2 regions of the Tritonibacter scottomollicae genome follow, and region 1 is predicted to be linked to the other one. Evidence: riboswitches for the same ligand, from Rfam matches in the RefSeq annotation. Region 1 holds a riboswitch; the other holds the start of a gene.
What was found. A riboswitch is a leader RNA that binds a small molecule or an ion and turns the genes downstream of it on or off. The one in region 1 is predicted to bind thiamine pyrophosphate.
Positions count from the first base shown of each region.

Region 2: another riboswitch for thiamine pyrophosphate. It lies ahead of thiD (bifunctional hydroxymethylpyrimidine kinase/phosphomethylpyrimidine kinase); the one in region 1 lies ahead of thiB (thiamine ABC transporter substrate binding subunit).

Region 1 is NZ_CP136704.1:3,391,984-3,399,967, reverse strand. Features, by position in the region: gene R1T40_RS16865 (cation transporter) at 1-605, opposite strand, end outside; gene R1T40_RS16860 (MerR family transcriptional regulator) at 692-1,108, shown strand; gene R1T40_RS16855 (AEC family transporter) at 1,200-2,069, opposite strand; gene aroC (chorismate synthase) at 2,079-3,182, opposite strand; TPP riboswitch at 3,404-3,508, shown strand; gene thiB (thiamine ABC transporter substrate binding subunit) at 3,558-4,547, shown strand; gene R1T40_RS16840 (thiamine/thiamine pyrophosphate ABC transporter permease ThiP) at 4,523-6,094, shown strand; gene R1T40_RS16835 (thiamine ABC transporter ATP-binding protein) at 6,081-6,788, shown strand; gene R1T40_RS16830 (glutathione S-transferase) at 6,875-7,477, shown strand; gene petA (ubiquinol-cytochrome c reductase iron-sulfur subunit) at 7,704-7,984, shown strand, end outside.
Region 2 is NZ_CP136704.1:127,238-135,221, forward strand. Features, by position in the region: gene R1T40_RS01325 (VOC family protein) at 1-292, opposite strand, end outside; gene R1T40_RS01330 (LysR family transcriptional regulator) at 398-1,279, shown strand; gene R1T40_RS01335 (MYG1 family protein) at 1,626-2,546, shown strand; TPP riboswitch at 2,852-2,955, shown strand; gene thiD (bifunctional hydroxymethylpyrimidine kinase/phosphomethylpyrimidine kinase) at 3,002-3,805, shown strand; gene R1T40_RS01345 (FAD-dependent oxidoreductase) at 3,802-4,776, shown strand; gene thiS (sulfur carrier protein ThiS) at 4,760-4,954, shown strand; gene R1T40_RS01355 (thiazole synthase) at 4,957-5,727, shown strand; gene R1T40_RS01360 (thiamine phosphate synthase) at 5,724-6,320, shown strand; gene R1T40_RS01365 (HesA/MoeB/ThiF family protein) at 6,317-7,276, shown strand; gene R1T40_RS01370 (ABC transporter substrate-binding protein) at 7,313-7,984, shown strand, end outside.

The sequences.
Region 1 (7,984 bases):
CCACGCCATTCAGCCAGCGCCTGACGCAGGATCTGCACCGCAGAGGAAAGGAACAAACCCGCCATAATGCCCGCAACGATCAGGTCCGGCCAACCGGTTGCGGTCCCCCAAACGCCCAGCGCGGCAATCATAACCGCCACGTTGCCCACGGCGTCATTGCGTGAACACAGCCAGACAGAGCGCACATTCGCATCGCCATCTTTGTAGGCAGCCAGGAGCGCCACCGACAACAGGTTGGCGGCCAGTGCCATGAAACCGATGTAGCCCATCACCTGTGCTTCGGGCACACCAACCACAAAGACCTTCCAGACAGTCGACCCCAAAACCCAACTGCCCATCAGCAGAAGGCTCACACCTTTGCCGATCGCAGCCATAGATCGCGTGCGCAGGCTGGCACCGATCACTGCCAGAGAAATCCCGTAGGTCAGCGCATCCCCAAGAAAGTCCAGCGCGTCGGCCTTCAGCGCCTGACTGTTGGCAGCCTGACCCGCTGCCATTTCGACGAAGAACATCGCCGCATTGATCGCGATCACCGCCCAGAGGCGGCGTTTGTATTCCCTCGACACACCGTCAAACTGGGCGTCATGATTGCAGCATCCTGCCATGGGTCAGGTCCTTTATGCTTGTCCTTGAACTCGATTCGGGATCAACCTAGGTGCTCTAGTCACTAGAGGTTCAAGAGGGAATTGAGATGTTTTCCATCGGCGCATTGTCAAAGGCCACTGGCGTGAAAGTCCCCACCATCCGCTATTACGAGGAAATCGGCCTGATCGACCCCGCCACGCGCAACGCGGGCAACCAGCGTCGCTACGATCAGGCCGGGCTGGAGCGGTTGGGGTTCATCAAACACGCCCGCGATCTTGGCTTTGGCCTTGAGGAGATCAAAGAGCTGATGGGCCTCAATGGCGAACTGGGACAGGATTGCCACGCCGCCGATCAGATCGCCAAGGCGCAGCTGGAGAAAGTCCGGTCCCGCATCCTGCGCTTGCGGCAGCTGGAGACGGAACTGGAGCGGATCACCCACCTCTGCGAAGGCGGCACCGGCGGCACCTGTCAGGTGCTGACCGCGCTGGGCGATCACAGCCAGTGCCTTGGCGAGCACGGCTGAAGCGCGACCTCAGGTCAGCAGCCACAGCAACCCGTTCAGGGTGAAAAACGCCAGCACCGTCGCCGCCAGGGAGGCCAGACTGGCCGCGCCCTCATGCCCGCGGGCCTGGGCAAAGATGGTGTAGGTCGCAAAGATCGGCATCGCGGCGGAGAGGATCAGCGCGGCGCGGATCTGCGGTGAGATGTCCAGCAGCCCCGTCAGGACAAAGACACCAGCCACCAGCCACCAGCGCCACGATCATGGGATGCAGCACCAGCTTGCCCAACGTGGTCTGCAGCGCGAGGCTCTTGTTGCCACGCAGGGGAAGCCCGGCCAGAGAGCCGCCGATCACGATCAGCGATACCGCCCCGGCAGAGGCCGCCAGCATGTCGGTAAAGCGGAACACCGGCGCCGGGATCGACAGCGGTAGCACTGAAACCACCAGCCCTGCCATCAGCGCCATCATCGTCGGCATTTTCACCACGTTCCAGACGATCCTCCGCAGGCGCGGGCCAAGAGGCTGCGCCGTATCGCTGGCAGCGGCCTCCATCAGCATCAGGCAGATCGGGATCAGGATCAGCGTTTCGATCACCAAGTTGAGCGTCAGCACCACGCCGGCGATGTCAGGAAACGCCAGCAGCATCACCGGATAGCCGACAAAGCCGTTGTTGGGGCAGGTAGATCCCATCACGCCCACGGCGCGGCGCATCGGGTCAAAACCCCGCGCGCTCAGCAACGCATAGGCCACGGCGATATTGATCAACCCGCCAAGCAGATAGGGCAGCACATAGGCCGTCTGGAAGACCTCGATCGGGTCCCGCTGCGCCAGGGTGGTAAAAATCAGCGCGGGCAGCGCCAGGTTGAAGACAAAGGCGCCGAGGCTCTTGATGTCGGACTGGCTGAAAATGCCTTTCCAGACAAAGAGATACCCAAGCCCCAAGGCCGCGTAGATCGGAAAGGTGATCCCGAGGATGGCGGCCATCGGCGGAGTTTACCCGATGTGGCCCTGATTCTCGCCGATCTGGCCGCGATGCAGCAGCAGGTGGTCGAGAATGACGCAGGCCATCATCGCCTCTGCCACCGGCACCGCGCGGATGCCAACGCAAGGGTCATGACGGCCCTTGGTGATCACCTCGGCGGCAGAGCCATCTTTGCGGATCGACTGGCGCGGCGTCAGGATAGAGGATGTCGGCTTGACCGCAAAGCGCACCACAACGTCCTGCCCGGTGGAAATGCCGCCAAGGATGCCGCCGGCATGGTTGGAGGAATAGACCGGCTGGCCATCGTTGCCCATGAAGATCTCATCGGCATTCTGGGAGCCTTTCAGCTGGGCCGCCTGCATGCCCTCGCCGATTTCCACGCCCTTCACGGCGTTGATCGACATCATCGCGGCCGCCAGATCGGTGTCGAGCTTGCCATAGACCGGCGCGCCAATGCCGGCCGGGACGCCACGTGCCACCACCTCGACCACGGCGCCAACCGAATCGTGATCCTTGCGCAGGGCCTGTAGATAGTTTTCCCAGTCCTGCACGGCGTCGGCGTCGGGAATCCAGAAATCATTCTGCGGGATCGCATCCCAGTCAAAGCGGCTGCGGTCGATCTCCATCTCGCCCATGCGGGTCATGTAGCCCGTGATTTCCAGACCCGGCACCAGCGCCTTGATCGCCGCGCGTGCCACGCCGCCGGCGGCCACCCGCGCGGCGGTTTCGCGGGCGGAGGAACGTCCGCCGCCGCGATAATCGCGGTTGCCGTATTTCTGGAAATAGGTGATGTCCGCGTGGCCGGGGCGGAAGGTCTGGGCGATGTCGCCATAGTCCTTCGAACGCTGATCCGTGTTCTCGATCATCAGCTGGATCGGAGTGCCGGTGGAATGACCCTCGAACACACCGGACAGGATCTTCACCGCATCCGGCTCGTTGCGCTGGGTGGTGTTCTTGTTCTGGCCGGGACGGCGCCGGTCCAACCACTGCTGCAGCATATCCGCATCCAGCGGCACATTCGGCGGGCAGCCATCCACAGTTGCACCGAGGGCAGGCCCGTGGCTTTCGCCCCAGGTGGTGACACGGAAGAGGTGGCCGAAAGAGTTCATGGACATGCGCGCGGGTCTCCTTATGTCCTGCCCCTTTAACGGCAAAGGCGGCGCGGGAAAAGAGAGTGGCGCATTAACCCCGCAGAAAGGACAGAATGTCTCCCCCAATGTTTCGCGCGCGAAACATTAGGTCAGGAGGGGTGTCTTAAATCCTCCAAGGCAAAAGCCCGCCCCATCCAGGCCCTGCATGCGCGACCTTGCCAAGCTTTGATGTCAGCCCTAGTGTCCTCCTCACCTCGGGGTGCGCAGATCAATGCGCTGAGATGTCGATTGACGAACCCGCTGAACCTGAACCGGATTATACCGGCGGAGGGAAGGTTTCGGATCTTCCGGCACGCGATGCCCGGATCCCCCTCGCCTTACGCCGCACTGGAGACTGACATGAAAACCCTCGTTCTTGCGAGCAGTGTTGCGGGCGCGATTACCTTGTCCACAGCAGCCACGGCCGAGACCCCGGAATTGGTGGTCTATACCTATGACAGCTTTGTCTCTGAATGGGGGCCCGGCCCCGCGGTGGAAAACGCCTTTGAGGCGACCTGCGGTTGCGATCTGAAATTTGTCGGTGCGGGCGATGGCGCCGCGCTGCTGGCACGGATCAAGTTGGAAGGGGCGCGCTCTGACGCCGATGTCGTGCTGGGGCTCGACACCAACCTGACGGCGGCGGCAAAGGACACCGGTCTGTTTGCGCCGATTTCAGTGACAGCGGAATATGCTCTGCCGGTGGAGTGGCAGGACGAGATGTTTGCGCCCTATGACTGGGGCTATTTCGCCTTTGTGCATAATGCCGATGCCGACGCCCCCACGAACTTCAAGGCGCTGGCCGAGAGTGATGCAAAGATCGTGATCCAGGATCCGCGCTCTTCCACCCCCGGCCTCGGCCTGCTGATGTGGGTGAAAGCCGCCTATGGTGACGAAGCCCCCGCGATCTGGGAGGGTCTGAGCGACAATATCGTCACCGTGACCAAAGGCTGGTCCGAGGCCTATGGCCTGTTCCTCGAAGGTGAGGCGGACATGGTCCTGTCCTACACCACCTCGCCTGCCTATCACCTGATTGCCGAGGAAGATGACACCAAGGCGGCGGCGGTGTTTGACGAAGGCCACTACATGCAGGTGGAGGTCGCGGGCAAGCTGGCGTCCAGCGATCAGCCAGAGCTGGCGGATCAGTTCCTGCAATTCATGGTCTCTGACGCGTTTCAGTCGATCATTCCGACCACCAACTGGATGTATCCGGCGGTGATCCCGTCCGACGGCCTGCCACAGGGGTTCGAAACCCTCGTGAGCCCGGAGAAATCCCTGTTGTTGCCGGAAGAGGATGCAGCCTCCGTCCGCGATGAAGCATTGGCCGAATGGCTCTCCGCGCTCAGCCAGTAACCCTGCGCCCGGTTGCGACCTGGCCCGGAACCTGCGCCGCCCTTGGGGTGGCGCTTCTGGTTCTGGGCACATTGACTGCCGTGGCGCTGCGCGCCGAAGGGCCTGCGGGCCTTGGCCCGGCGGATTGGTCCGCGCTGCGCTTCACGCTGCTGCAGGCGAGCCTGTCGGCTCTGTTCAGCATCGGGCTTGCGGTACCCGTAGCGCGGGCGATGGCGCGGCGGCGGTTCTTTGGACGGCGGGTGCTGATCACCCTTCTGGGCGCGCCGTTCATCCTGCCGGTGATTGTTGCCATCCTCGGATTGCTCGCCGTGTTTGGCCGCTCCGGCTGGGTCAGTGACCTGCTGGCGCTGTTTGGCTTTGCCCCCGTGCAGATCTACGGCTTGCATGGTGTGGTGATCGCGCATGTGTTCTTCAACCTGCCGCTGGCAACACGGCTGATCCTGCAAGGCTGGCAAGAAATCCCCGCTGAGCGGTTTCGCCTTGCCGCCCAGTTGAACGCCGGCCCCCGCGCAATGTGGCGTCTTCTGGAGGCCCCGATGTTGCGACAGGTCCTGCCGGGCGCCACAGCAGTGGTTTTTGCCATCTGCCTGTCGAGCTTTGCGGTCGCCCTGACACTCGGCGGCGGACCCAAATCGACGACGCTGGAATTGGCGATCTATCAAGCCTTTCACTTTGATTTCGACCTTGGTCGAGCGGCCATGCTGTCCGGTGTGCAGCTGGGTCTGACAGTCATCGCGGCCCTGCTGGCGCTGCGCGTGCCCGCCGGTGACGGGTTTGGCGGTGGTCTTGATCGGGCGGTGTCCCGATGGGACGGACGCGGTATCGGCTCACGCCTGCTCGACAGTCTCTGGATCAGCCTGGCCGCACTGTTTCTGATCCTGCCACTTCTGGCGGTGCTCGTTGCCGGAGTTCCAGGCCTCATGTCGCTGCCAAGCTCGGTCTGGAGCGCCACCTGGGTCTCATTGCAAGTGGCTGCGCTGAGCACGACACTGCTGTTGCTCATTGCCCTTCCGCTGTCTGCCAGCATCGCATTGGGGCGCAAGGCATTGGGAGAGGTGGCCGGCATACTGGGGCTCGCGGCTTCGCCATTGGTGATCGGAACCGGACTGTTTGTACTGGTGTACCCGATTGCCGACCCGTTTGCGCTGGCCTTGCCGGTCACGGCGGTGGTGAACATGGTGATGGCGTTGCCCTTCGCCCTGCGCATTCTGGTCCCGCGCGTGCGACAGGTGATGCAGCAGAACAGTCGGCTGGCGCTGGCGCTCGACATGCGTGGCACAGCGTTCTGGTGGCAGGTTCTGCTCCCGCGGTGTCGGGCCCAAATCGGGTTTGCCGCAGGTCTGACCGCGGCGCTCTCCCTGGGCGATCTCGGCGTCATCGCACTTTTTGCCGATCCGGAGGTGGCCACATTGCCGCTTCAGGTCTATCGGCTGATGGGAGCCTATCGAATGGAGGCGGCACAGGGCGCAGCGCTCTTGTTGTTCATTCTGTCCATGGCAGCATTCTGGCTGCTGGATCGCGGAGGACGCTTTCATGCTGAAGCTTGAGACCATGCAGGTGCAAAAGGGCGATTTTCACCTGTCCGGCAGCCTTCAGATTGCCGCTGGCACCCGGGTTGCTGTGATCGGCCCATCGGGCGCTGGCAAGTCGACGCTGCTGGAAGCCATCGCCGGGTTCCAGCCTTTGCAGAGCGGACGCATCCTGTGGAATGGAGACGATCTGGCAGGCAAACCACCCGGCAAGCGTCCCGTGGCAATGCTGTTTCAGGACGGCAACCTGTTCCCGCATCTGACGGTGCGACAGAACGTGCGACTGGGTATCGGCGCCAACAGACGTCTGTCTGCGCAAGAGGACGCACAGGTATCGCAGGCGCTGAAACGCGTTGGTCTCGGTGATATGGCAGACCGCAAACCTGCCGCTCTGTCCGGTGGACAACAGAGCAGAGCCGCACTTGCACGGGTCCTGGTTCAGGGGTGCGCGTTGCTTTTGCTGGATGAACCTTTTGCCGCCCTCGGACCGGCTTTGAAGGCGGAGATGCTGGACCTTGTCGCCGACATCGCGACCGAATGCGGAGCCACACTCCTGATGGTCAGCCATGACCCACAGGATGCACGCCGGATCGCCGAGCAGGTCATACTGGTGGCCGAGGCAGTGATTTCCCCCCCTGCCCCAACGGCGATGCTGCTGGACAATCCACCTCCGGCGTTGCGGGCATATCTCGGATCAGACGCCGGCGACTGACACAGGTTTGACTATTTCAGAGATAGACTATTTTCATAATCTCCAGTCACCCGCTAGAGTTGCGCCAACCAGGGAGACCCAGCGACATGAAACTCTTTTACTCCGCGTCATCGCCATTCGTGCGCAAGGTGGTGCTCGTATTGCATGAAACCGGCCAGGTCGAGGACGTCGAGCTGCTTCACGTCAGCACCTCTGTGACCGGACCTGACGCGGCCCTCGCGGCCAGCAATCCGCTGGCAAAGATCCCGGCACTGACACGCGACGGCGGGCCGACGCTCTATGACAGCCGGGTGATCTGCGAATTCCTCGATGACCGGGCTGGCGGAGCGCTCTACCGGGGCGGCTGGGACATGAAGGTGCTGGAGGCCACGGCAGATGGCATCATGGATGCCGGTGTTTCCATGGCATATGAAAAGCGCCTTCGTCCCGCGGACAAGCAATGGGATGCCTGGCTGGAAGGTCAGCGCAAGAAGATTATCGGAGCCTGCGCCGCGGTCGAGGCGCGCTGGATGCCGAGTTTGAACGGGCCAGTGAATATCGGCCAGTTGGCTATGGCAGCGGCACTGGCCTATGTAGATTTCAGGCACCCCGACGCGGGCTGGCGCGATGGCCACCCGCAGTTGGCGGATTGGCTGATGAAATTCGAATCGCGGCCGTCGATGAAAGCGACCCGGCCAGACACGGCCTAAGTCCCGCTTTCACCTCGTCTTAAGGGAGGAGAAGGCACATAAGTCCGGAAGAGGCGCAGCAATGCAACGGTTCTGTGAAAGAATACCACATTCAGGACAACCTGCGCTGCTTTGACCGCTAGACGAACCGGGTTTGCATCGCTAGACACGCGGCTGAGTCACCGCGTCCAGTTGCGGTGTAAGCGCATGTTTGCCCTAAACGGGCGCTGAAATTGGAGAAAACCTCGTGTCCCACGCAGAAGACCACGAAGGAACCCGGAGAGATTTCCTCTACTACGCCACTGCCGGCGCAGGGGCGGTTACCGCGGGTGCCGCCGTTTGGCCATTGGTCAATCAGATGAACCCCTCGGCTGACGTTCAGGCCCTGTCCTCCATCATTGTGGATGTCTCCGGCGTTGACGTTGGCACGCAGATCTCCGTGATGTTCCTCGGCAAACCGGTATTTATCCGTCGCCGTACCCAAGAAGAAATTGACGAAGCGCGCGCTGTCGAGATGCAAGAGCTGAT
Region 2 (7,984 bases), 950 kb from region 1:
GATCCATCTTTGAATAGGGGATATTCAGCGCTTCCAGCTTGGCGCGGAACGCGCTGTAATCGTCGAGGTGGATCCCCACATGGTCGTAAGCCTCTGCCGCGCTATCAATGCCATAGCCCCGCGCGCCAATCAGGTGCACGATGGGCTTGTCGCGTGCATAGAGCCAATGCCCCGGAATGCGCTGGATCGCCTGTGGACGTTCGCGTTCTTCAAGCTCGTCAAAAACCTCAAGAAAGAAAGACCTGGTCCCGGGCAGATCGCGAGTGCGGATTGTGATGTGGTCAAGGTGCATGATGACCTCCTTTCGTTGGTCACGATCTACAGCTTGTCCATTCGCTGAATAATTGGGTAATATTCAAAATTATAATTCGGTAATTCCGTACAATGTGGGGCGATCATGCTTATCGAAAATCTCAGGCTCTTCCTCTTGATCGTTGAAAAGGGCGGGCTCGCCGCTGCCGGGCGCGAGATCGGCCTTTCCCCGGCGACGGTCACTGACAGGCTTGCGGCGCTTGAAACCTATTACGGCGCACGTTTGCTGACGCGAACGACCCGCTCGATCAGCCTGACAGATGAAGGTCGAGAGCTCATGATCGGAGCGCGACGTATATTGGCGGAAGCCGAAGAGACCGAGGCCCGGATAAAGCTGGGTGTCGAGAAGATTTCAGGAAGGATCCACATGAGCGCGCCGAGCGATCTGGGCCGCAATCAGATTGTACCGTTGCTTGATCGCTTCATGGAGCAGAACCCCGAAATCACAATCGACCTGACGCTCAGCGATGGCTATGTCGATCTGGTCGGGCAGGGCATCGACCTGGCCTTACGATTTGGCGAGCTTGCCGACAGCAGCATGAAATCGCGCAAACTCGGCGTGAATCGCCGCCTTGTCTGTGCGGCTCCAGATTATCTGAAGCTGAACGGGACGCCCAGTCATCCGGATGATCTGGCGCATCACAACTGCCTCATCATGAGGTTCGGTGCCATTACGGATCAGGATTGGATCTTTACGGTCAATGGCGAAAAGCGCGCCTGCCGGGTCTATGGCAATCGTATTGCCAATGACGGTGGTCTCATTCGCGCATGGTGCCTCAATGGCTACGGAGTGGCCCTGAAGTCAGAATGGGATGTCCGAGATGATCTGCAGGCAGGCAGGCTTGTCGAGTTGCTTGAAGCGTTTGCAGTCGAGCCGAGTGCGCTGCAAATGGTCTACCCCGCTGGCGCCGTACAGCCGCGACGGGTGCGTGCCTTGATGGATTATCTGTCAAAGGCGCTTCAGTAACGGTTGGAAAGCGAGGCAGACTTCAGATCAATCCGCGGCGCATGCAGTCTGGGATCGCCGCCAGATCCATAGTGGCGTTGGCGGCCGTTTTCCATTCTGGCTCTTTCTGGGTGCGCAAATGAGCAACGGTGTTTCTCAGCCCTTGGAACTGCTGGTCACGCCCGCGTGGACAGGCTTTTCCTGATTGATATCCCATTCTTCTCGATATCTCGCCCGAGTTTTTTGCGGACCCATTCATTCGAAGCAAAATGACGCGGCATAACCCGTTGACTATGTGCGCCTTTATAGAGATCTTCGGGAAAACCCGCCCCCGATCTACGGGTGTGACATATCCGGAGACGAGCAGATGACCATAAAGCACCTTGTGACCCACTCAGGCGGGTTCCATGCGGATGAACTCCTGTCTTCGGTCATTCTGACCCGGTTGTTTCCAGATGCGAAGCTGGTGCGGTCACGGGATGCGACGTGGATTGCGCCAGCCGAAGACCGGATCATCTTTGATGTCGGGCGCGCATATGATCCTGACAAGCAGATTTTTGACCACCACCAGCGACCCAATCCGCTCCGTGAGGACAATGCCTCGCCCTACAGTTCTTTCGGCTTGATCTGGAAGCATTTCGGACGTGATTATCTGCGCGCGATGGAGGTGCCGGAGAGTGACGTGGACGACATTCATCATCGCTTCGATCAGAGCTTTGTCCTCCCGGTGGATCTCCTGGACAATGGCGCATTGGAACCGTCAGTTGCAGGACCGCTGTCGGGGATGACGCTGCCCGTTTTGCTTGAGACGCTGAAACCGGTGTTCGACGACAGAAGCCCCGATGCAAATGACCGCGCCTTTGCAGATGCTCTGGGCGTTGCGCGTGCATTTGTTGAGGCCTCGGTCCGTGGCAAGGCCTCCAAGAATCGGGCCGAAACGATGGTGACGCAGTCGATCAAGGAGGCCGGCGACTCGCCAATTTTGGAACTGCCGATGGGAATGCCGTTCCGGTCGGCTGTTGAAAAGACGGGCGCTGATCATCTGTTGTTCGTCATTCACCCGCGCGACGGAGACTGGGCGCTGACGACCATCCGGAAGAGTGGCGATACCTTCGAAAGCCGTGCTGACCTGCCAGAAGCTTGGGCGGGACTGACTGATGCGGCTCTGGAACACGCCTGCGGTGTTGAGGGGGCAAAGTTCTGCCACAACGCCCGCTTTGTCGCGGTGGCGGCAAACCGGGATGCGATCCTGCGGATGGCAGAGTTGGCGGTTGCAGAACTCTCCTGATTTCGAGCGGATTGCGCCTCTGTGATACTGGCAGATCAGGTGCCGCGCTTTGCGACTGGCGAGGCTGCGCAGTCAGGTGCCGTCTCAATCTGCTGTTCCTGAAAAAGACCTCGGAAGCTAAAAAAGCGAGATCAACCAACCGCTTATCGCGCCGATTACGGCGATGTAGGCCCGCGTGCAGTTTGCGTGGGTGATACCCTGCGGACCATACCGACAAAGGTGCGGGTCTGGCGGAACGCTCAGGTTGAGCGCGTTGAACGACGGGCGAGAGGTTTGACTTCGCGCGACGGAGTTGTTACCGCACATGTGAACCGTTGGGGTGCCTCGTCGAGGCTGAGAGATGCGCAAGCGTTAACCCATCGAACCTGATCCGGGCAATTCCGGCGGAGGGAACGGTCTTCTGATATGCAGACAGTTTCTATGCCCGGTGCCCTTTTGTCGTAAGGAGCATCGCTATGGCGCATATCGCTTTGACCATTGCCGGGTCTGACAGTGGCGGCGGGGCCGGCATTCAGGCGGATCTGAAAACCATGTCTGCGCTTGGGGTCTACGGGGCCAGTGTGATCACCGCCATCACCGCGCAAAACACGCAGGCCGTGACGGGTGTGCATGGTATTCCGCTGGACATGATCACCGCGCAGATCGACGCGGTGCTGAGTGATCTGGATGTGGGCGCGATCAAAATCGGCATGCTGGCAACGCCAGAGATCATCGACTGTGTCGCCCGGGCCATCGCAGACTTTGACGGCGCGGTTGTGCTTGACCCGGTGATGATTGCCAAATCCGGCGATGCGCTCTTGGCGCCAGAAGCGGTGTCCACGCTGTGCCGCGTGCTTCTGCCACGTGCGCGGATCATCACCCCGAACCTGCCCGAAGCGGCCTGCCTGCTGGACCGTCCCACCGCCACATCCGCGCAGGATATGGTCGAACAGGGCCGCGCCCTCTGTGCGTTGGGGGCGCAGGCGGTTCTGATGAAGGGCGGTCATGCCGAGGGCGAAATCTGCGAGGACATCCTGATTGAGGCTGGCGCGGAGATTGCGCGCTTCAGCGCAGCGCGTCAGCACACCAAGAACACTCATGGCACCGGCTGCACCCTGTCGTCTGCCATTGCGGCCGGGCTGGCCAAGGGGCTGTCACTGGACGCGGCGGTGTCAGAGGCGCACGGCTATCTGCAAGGCGCTATTGCAGCGGCGGATGATCTGCAGATCGGTCACGGCCATGGTCCGGTTCACCATTTCCACAGGTTCTGGCCCGCATGACAGTTTACTCCGTCATAGGGGCCGGGGTGGCCGGTCTGGCCGTGGCCTCGGAACTGGTCGCGCGTGGCGCCACCGTACAGGTGTTTGACCCGTCCGGTCCGCCCGGTGCGCACGGCTGTTCCTGGTGGGCGGGTGGCATGCTCGCGCCGTGGTGTGAGTATGAAAACGCCGAAGAGCCGGTTTTGCGACTGGGGCAGGACGCAATCCGCTGGTGGCAGACACGCACCGAGGTCACCCATCGTGGCACTTTGGTTGTTGCGGGGCGGCGGGATCTGCCGGATTTGCGCCGCTTTGCCCGCCGGACCGAAGGGTTTCAGGAGGTCGGTGCGCAGATCGCCACGCTGGAGCCTGATTTGCCAGGCTATGGGCAGGGATTGTTCTTCGAAGCTGAGGCGCATCTCGACCCGCGCAGGGCATTGATGGACCTCTACACCGGCCTGATCGACAGCGGCGTGACCTTCCACAAAACGATGGCGCCTGCATCGCTGGACAATGCCATCGACTGCCGCGGTCTGCATGCACGCGATGTGCTGACTGACCTGCGCGGCGTGAAGGGCGAGATGCTGGTGATCCGCTGCCCCGATGTCAGCCTGACGCGCCCGGTGCGGCTGCTGCATCCGCGTATGCCGCTTTACATCGTACCGCGCGGCGATGGCGTCTACATGCTGGGCGCCACCATGATCGAGAGCGAGGACAGCAGCCGTATCACGGCACGGTCCATGTTGGAATTGCTCAGCGCGGCCTATGCGCTGAACCCGGCGTTTGGCGAGGCCGAAGTGCTGGAAATCGGTGTCGATCTGCGCCCGGCCTTTGCCGACAACCTGCCGCGCATCCGCAGGCGGGCGGGCAGGATCTACGCCAATGGCTTGTATCGGCACGGTTATCTTCTCGCGCCGGCATTGGCGTGCGGTGTGGCTGATCTCGCCCTGAACAACACACATTCGGAGATGGTCGATGAAGATCGTACTTAATGGTGATCCCCTCGAAGTCGCCGCGCTGACGCTTTCCGACCTGTTGCAGGAGCGGGAGGTGTCGGGGCGCGTCGCGACGGCGGTGAATGAAGAGTTCGTACCCGCATCGTTGCGCGGATCTTGCCACTTGAAAGACGGCGACCGGGTCGAGGTCGTCGCCCCCATGCAAGGAGGCTGAGGATGAAGACGTTTTACGGCACTGCACTGCCCAATCCGCTGATGCTTGGCACGGCGCAATACCCCAGTCCAGCCATACTGGAACAGGCCTTCCGCCAGAGCGACGCCGGGGTGGCGACCGTCTCGTTGCGCCGCGAAGGGGCAGGGGGCGCAGGCGCGGCCTTCTGGCAGATGATACAGGATCTTGGCGTTTTGATCCTGCCCAACACGGCGGGCTGTCATACGGTGAAGGAGGCCGTCACCACCGCCCATATGGCGCGGGAAGTGTTCGACACCAAATGGATCAAGCTGGAGCTGATTGGCCATACAGACAGTTTGCAGCCGGATGTCTTCCAGTTGGTCGAGGCGGCAAAAATCCTGACCGAGGACGGGTTTGAGGTCTTTCCCTACACCACAGAGGACCTGATCGTCGCCGAACGCCTGCTGGCGGCGGGCTGCGAGGTGTTGATGCCCTGGGGCGCGCCGATCGGGTCGGGCCGGGGGCTGAACAACCCCTATGCGCTGCGCGCCATGCGGGCCGAGTTTCCCGAGGTGCCGCTTGTGGTCGATGCAGGCGTTGGTCTGCCGAGCCACGCCGCGCATGCGATGGAACTGGGCTTTGATGCGGTGCTGCTGAACACCGCTGTTGCCCGCGCGGGGGACCCGATTGCGATGGCGCAGGCCATGATAGGCGCGGTGCGGGCAGGCCAGTTGGCCCATGACGCGGACCCGATCGAGGCGCGCGATATGGCTGAGGCTTCTACCCCCGTGATCGGAAAGGCATTCCTCACATGACACTGGATCGTTTCTACCCGATTTTCGACCATTCGGACTGGCTGCGCCGGATGCTGCCGCTGGGCGTCAAGCTGGTGCAACTGCGCATGAAGGACTTGCCAGAAGAGTCCGTGCGCACGCAGATTGCGCTGTCGCGGGATCTGTGCCGGGAGCATGGCGCGGTCTTGGTGATCAACGATCACTGGCAGGCGGCCATCGACCTGGGCTGCGACTGGGTGCATCTGGGGCAGGAGGATCTGGACGATGCCGACCTCTCCGCGATCCGCAAGGCCGGGCTGAAGCTGGGCGTCTCGACCCATGATGATGACGAGCTGGAGCGTGTGCTGGCGATGGAGCCTGACTACGTCGCCCTTGGTCCGGTCTATCCGACGATCCTCAAGAAGATGAAATGGCACCAGCAGGGCTTGCCGCGGGTCACCGAATGGAAGGCGCGCGTGGGACAGACCCCACTGGTAGGCATCGGCGGCATGTCGGTTGAGCGTGCCGCAGGGGTGCTCGAGGCGGGCGCGGATATCGTATCAGTAGTGACGGATATCACCCTGAATGCAGAGCCTGAGTCCCGCGTGCGCCAGTGGATCGAGGCAACGCGATGAACCGCTATGCGCGTCAGATGATCCTCCCCGAGGTCGGCACCGCCGGGCAGGCGCGTCTTGCCCAGGCGCGGGTGCTGGTGATCGGCGCCGGTGGCCTGGCAGCGCCGGTGCTGCCCTTGCTGGCAGGGGCTGGCGTGGGGCATATCACCTTGGTGGATGGCGACAGGGTGAGCCTGTCAAACCTGCACCGTCAGACCCTGTTTGCCGAGGCCGACTGTGGCCAGCCCAAGGCAGAGGTGGCCGCGCAGCGTTGTCGTTCGCTGAACAGCGAAATCACCGTCGCGGCGGTGACGCAGGCCCTGACCCCGGCGACCGCGCCTGCTTATGTGGCCAATGCGGATCTGGTTCTGGATTGTGCCGACAGCTATGCGGTGAGCTACCTGCTCAGCGATATCTGCCGGGCGGCGACGGTGCCGCTCCTCAGTGCATCGGTGCTGGGGCTGGGCGGCTATGTCGGCGGCTTCTGCGGGGGGGCGCCTTCGCTGCGCGCGGTGTTCCCGGACGCGCCCGACAGCGGCGCCAGCTGCGAGACGGCGGGCGTACTTGGCCCGGTCGTCGGCATGATCGGGGCCATGCAAGCGCAGATGGCGCTGACTGTGCTGCTGGAGCTCTCACCGTCGCCCCTGGGACAGGTGGTGCAGTTCGACGCGCAAGGGTTTCGCGCCTCGAGCTTCCGCTTTGATGGCGTGCCAGAGCCGGACGGCCTCTTTGCCTTTGTGGCCGCGACAGAGCTTTGTGACAACGATCACATCATCGAGCTGCGTGCCGATGGCGCAGCATTGCATCCGGCAGCACGGCGATTGGCCGGCGATGACATTGCGCAGCACCTGCCGCCAACCACAGACACCCGTCTGGCGCTGTGTTGTGCAACCGGGCTGCGGGCCTGGCGCGCAGCTGAACAGATCAGAGACATCTGGCCCGGCGAGATCGTTCTCGTCGCGGCCTCCGCATCCTGAGACACAGGTCCACGACAAAAGAAGGACATCTTTTTTATGAAACATTTCATTGCTGCTCTCGCGCTCATGGCCGCGACCCCTGCCATGGCAGCTGACAAGATGACGTTGCTGCTGGACTGGTTTGTGAACCCCGACCACGGGCCGATCATCATCGCGCAGGAAAACGGCTATTTCGCGGATGAAGGCCTGGAGGTCGAGGTCGTTGCGCCCGCTGACCCCTCGGCGCCACCGCGTCTGGTCGCTGCCGGTCAGGCAGATCTGGCGGTGTCATATCAGCCGCAGCTGCATCTGCAGATCCACGAAGGGTTGCCGCTGAAACGTGTCGGAACGCTGGTTGCGACCCCGCTGAACTGCCTGTTGGTGCTGAAGGATGGTCCCATTCAGGAACTCGCGGATCTGAAGGGCAAGAAGATCGGCTTCTCCGTCGCGGGTGTCGAAGAGGCGGTGTTGCAGGCGATGCTGGGCCAGCACGGGGTGACGCCGGATGATATCGAGATGATCAACGTGAATTTCTCGCTGTCGCCCTCGCTGATGTCGGGGCAGGTCGACGCGGTGATCGGCGCGTTCCGTAACTTCGAGCTGAACCAGATGGAAATCGAAGGTGTCGAAGGGCGCTGTTTCTATGTCGAAGAAGAGGGCGTGCCCGCCTATGATGAACTGATCTATGTCGCCAACCCGGACCGCATGGACGCAGACAAGGTCGAGCGT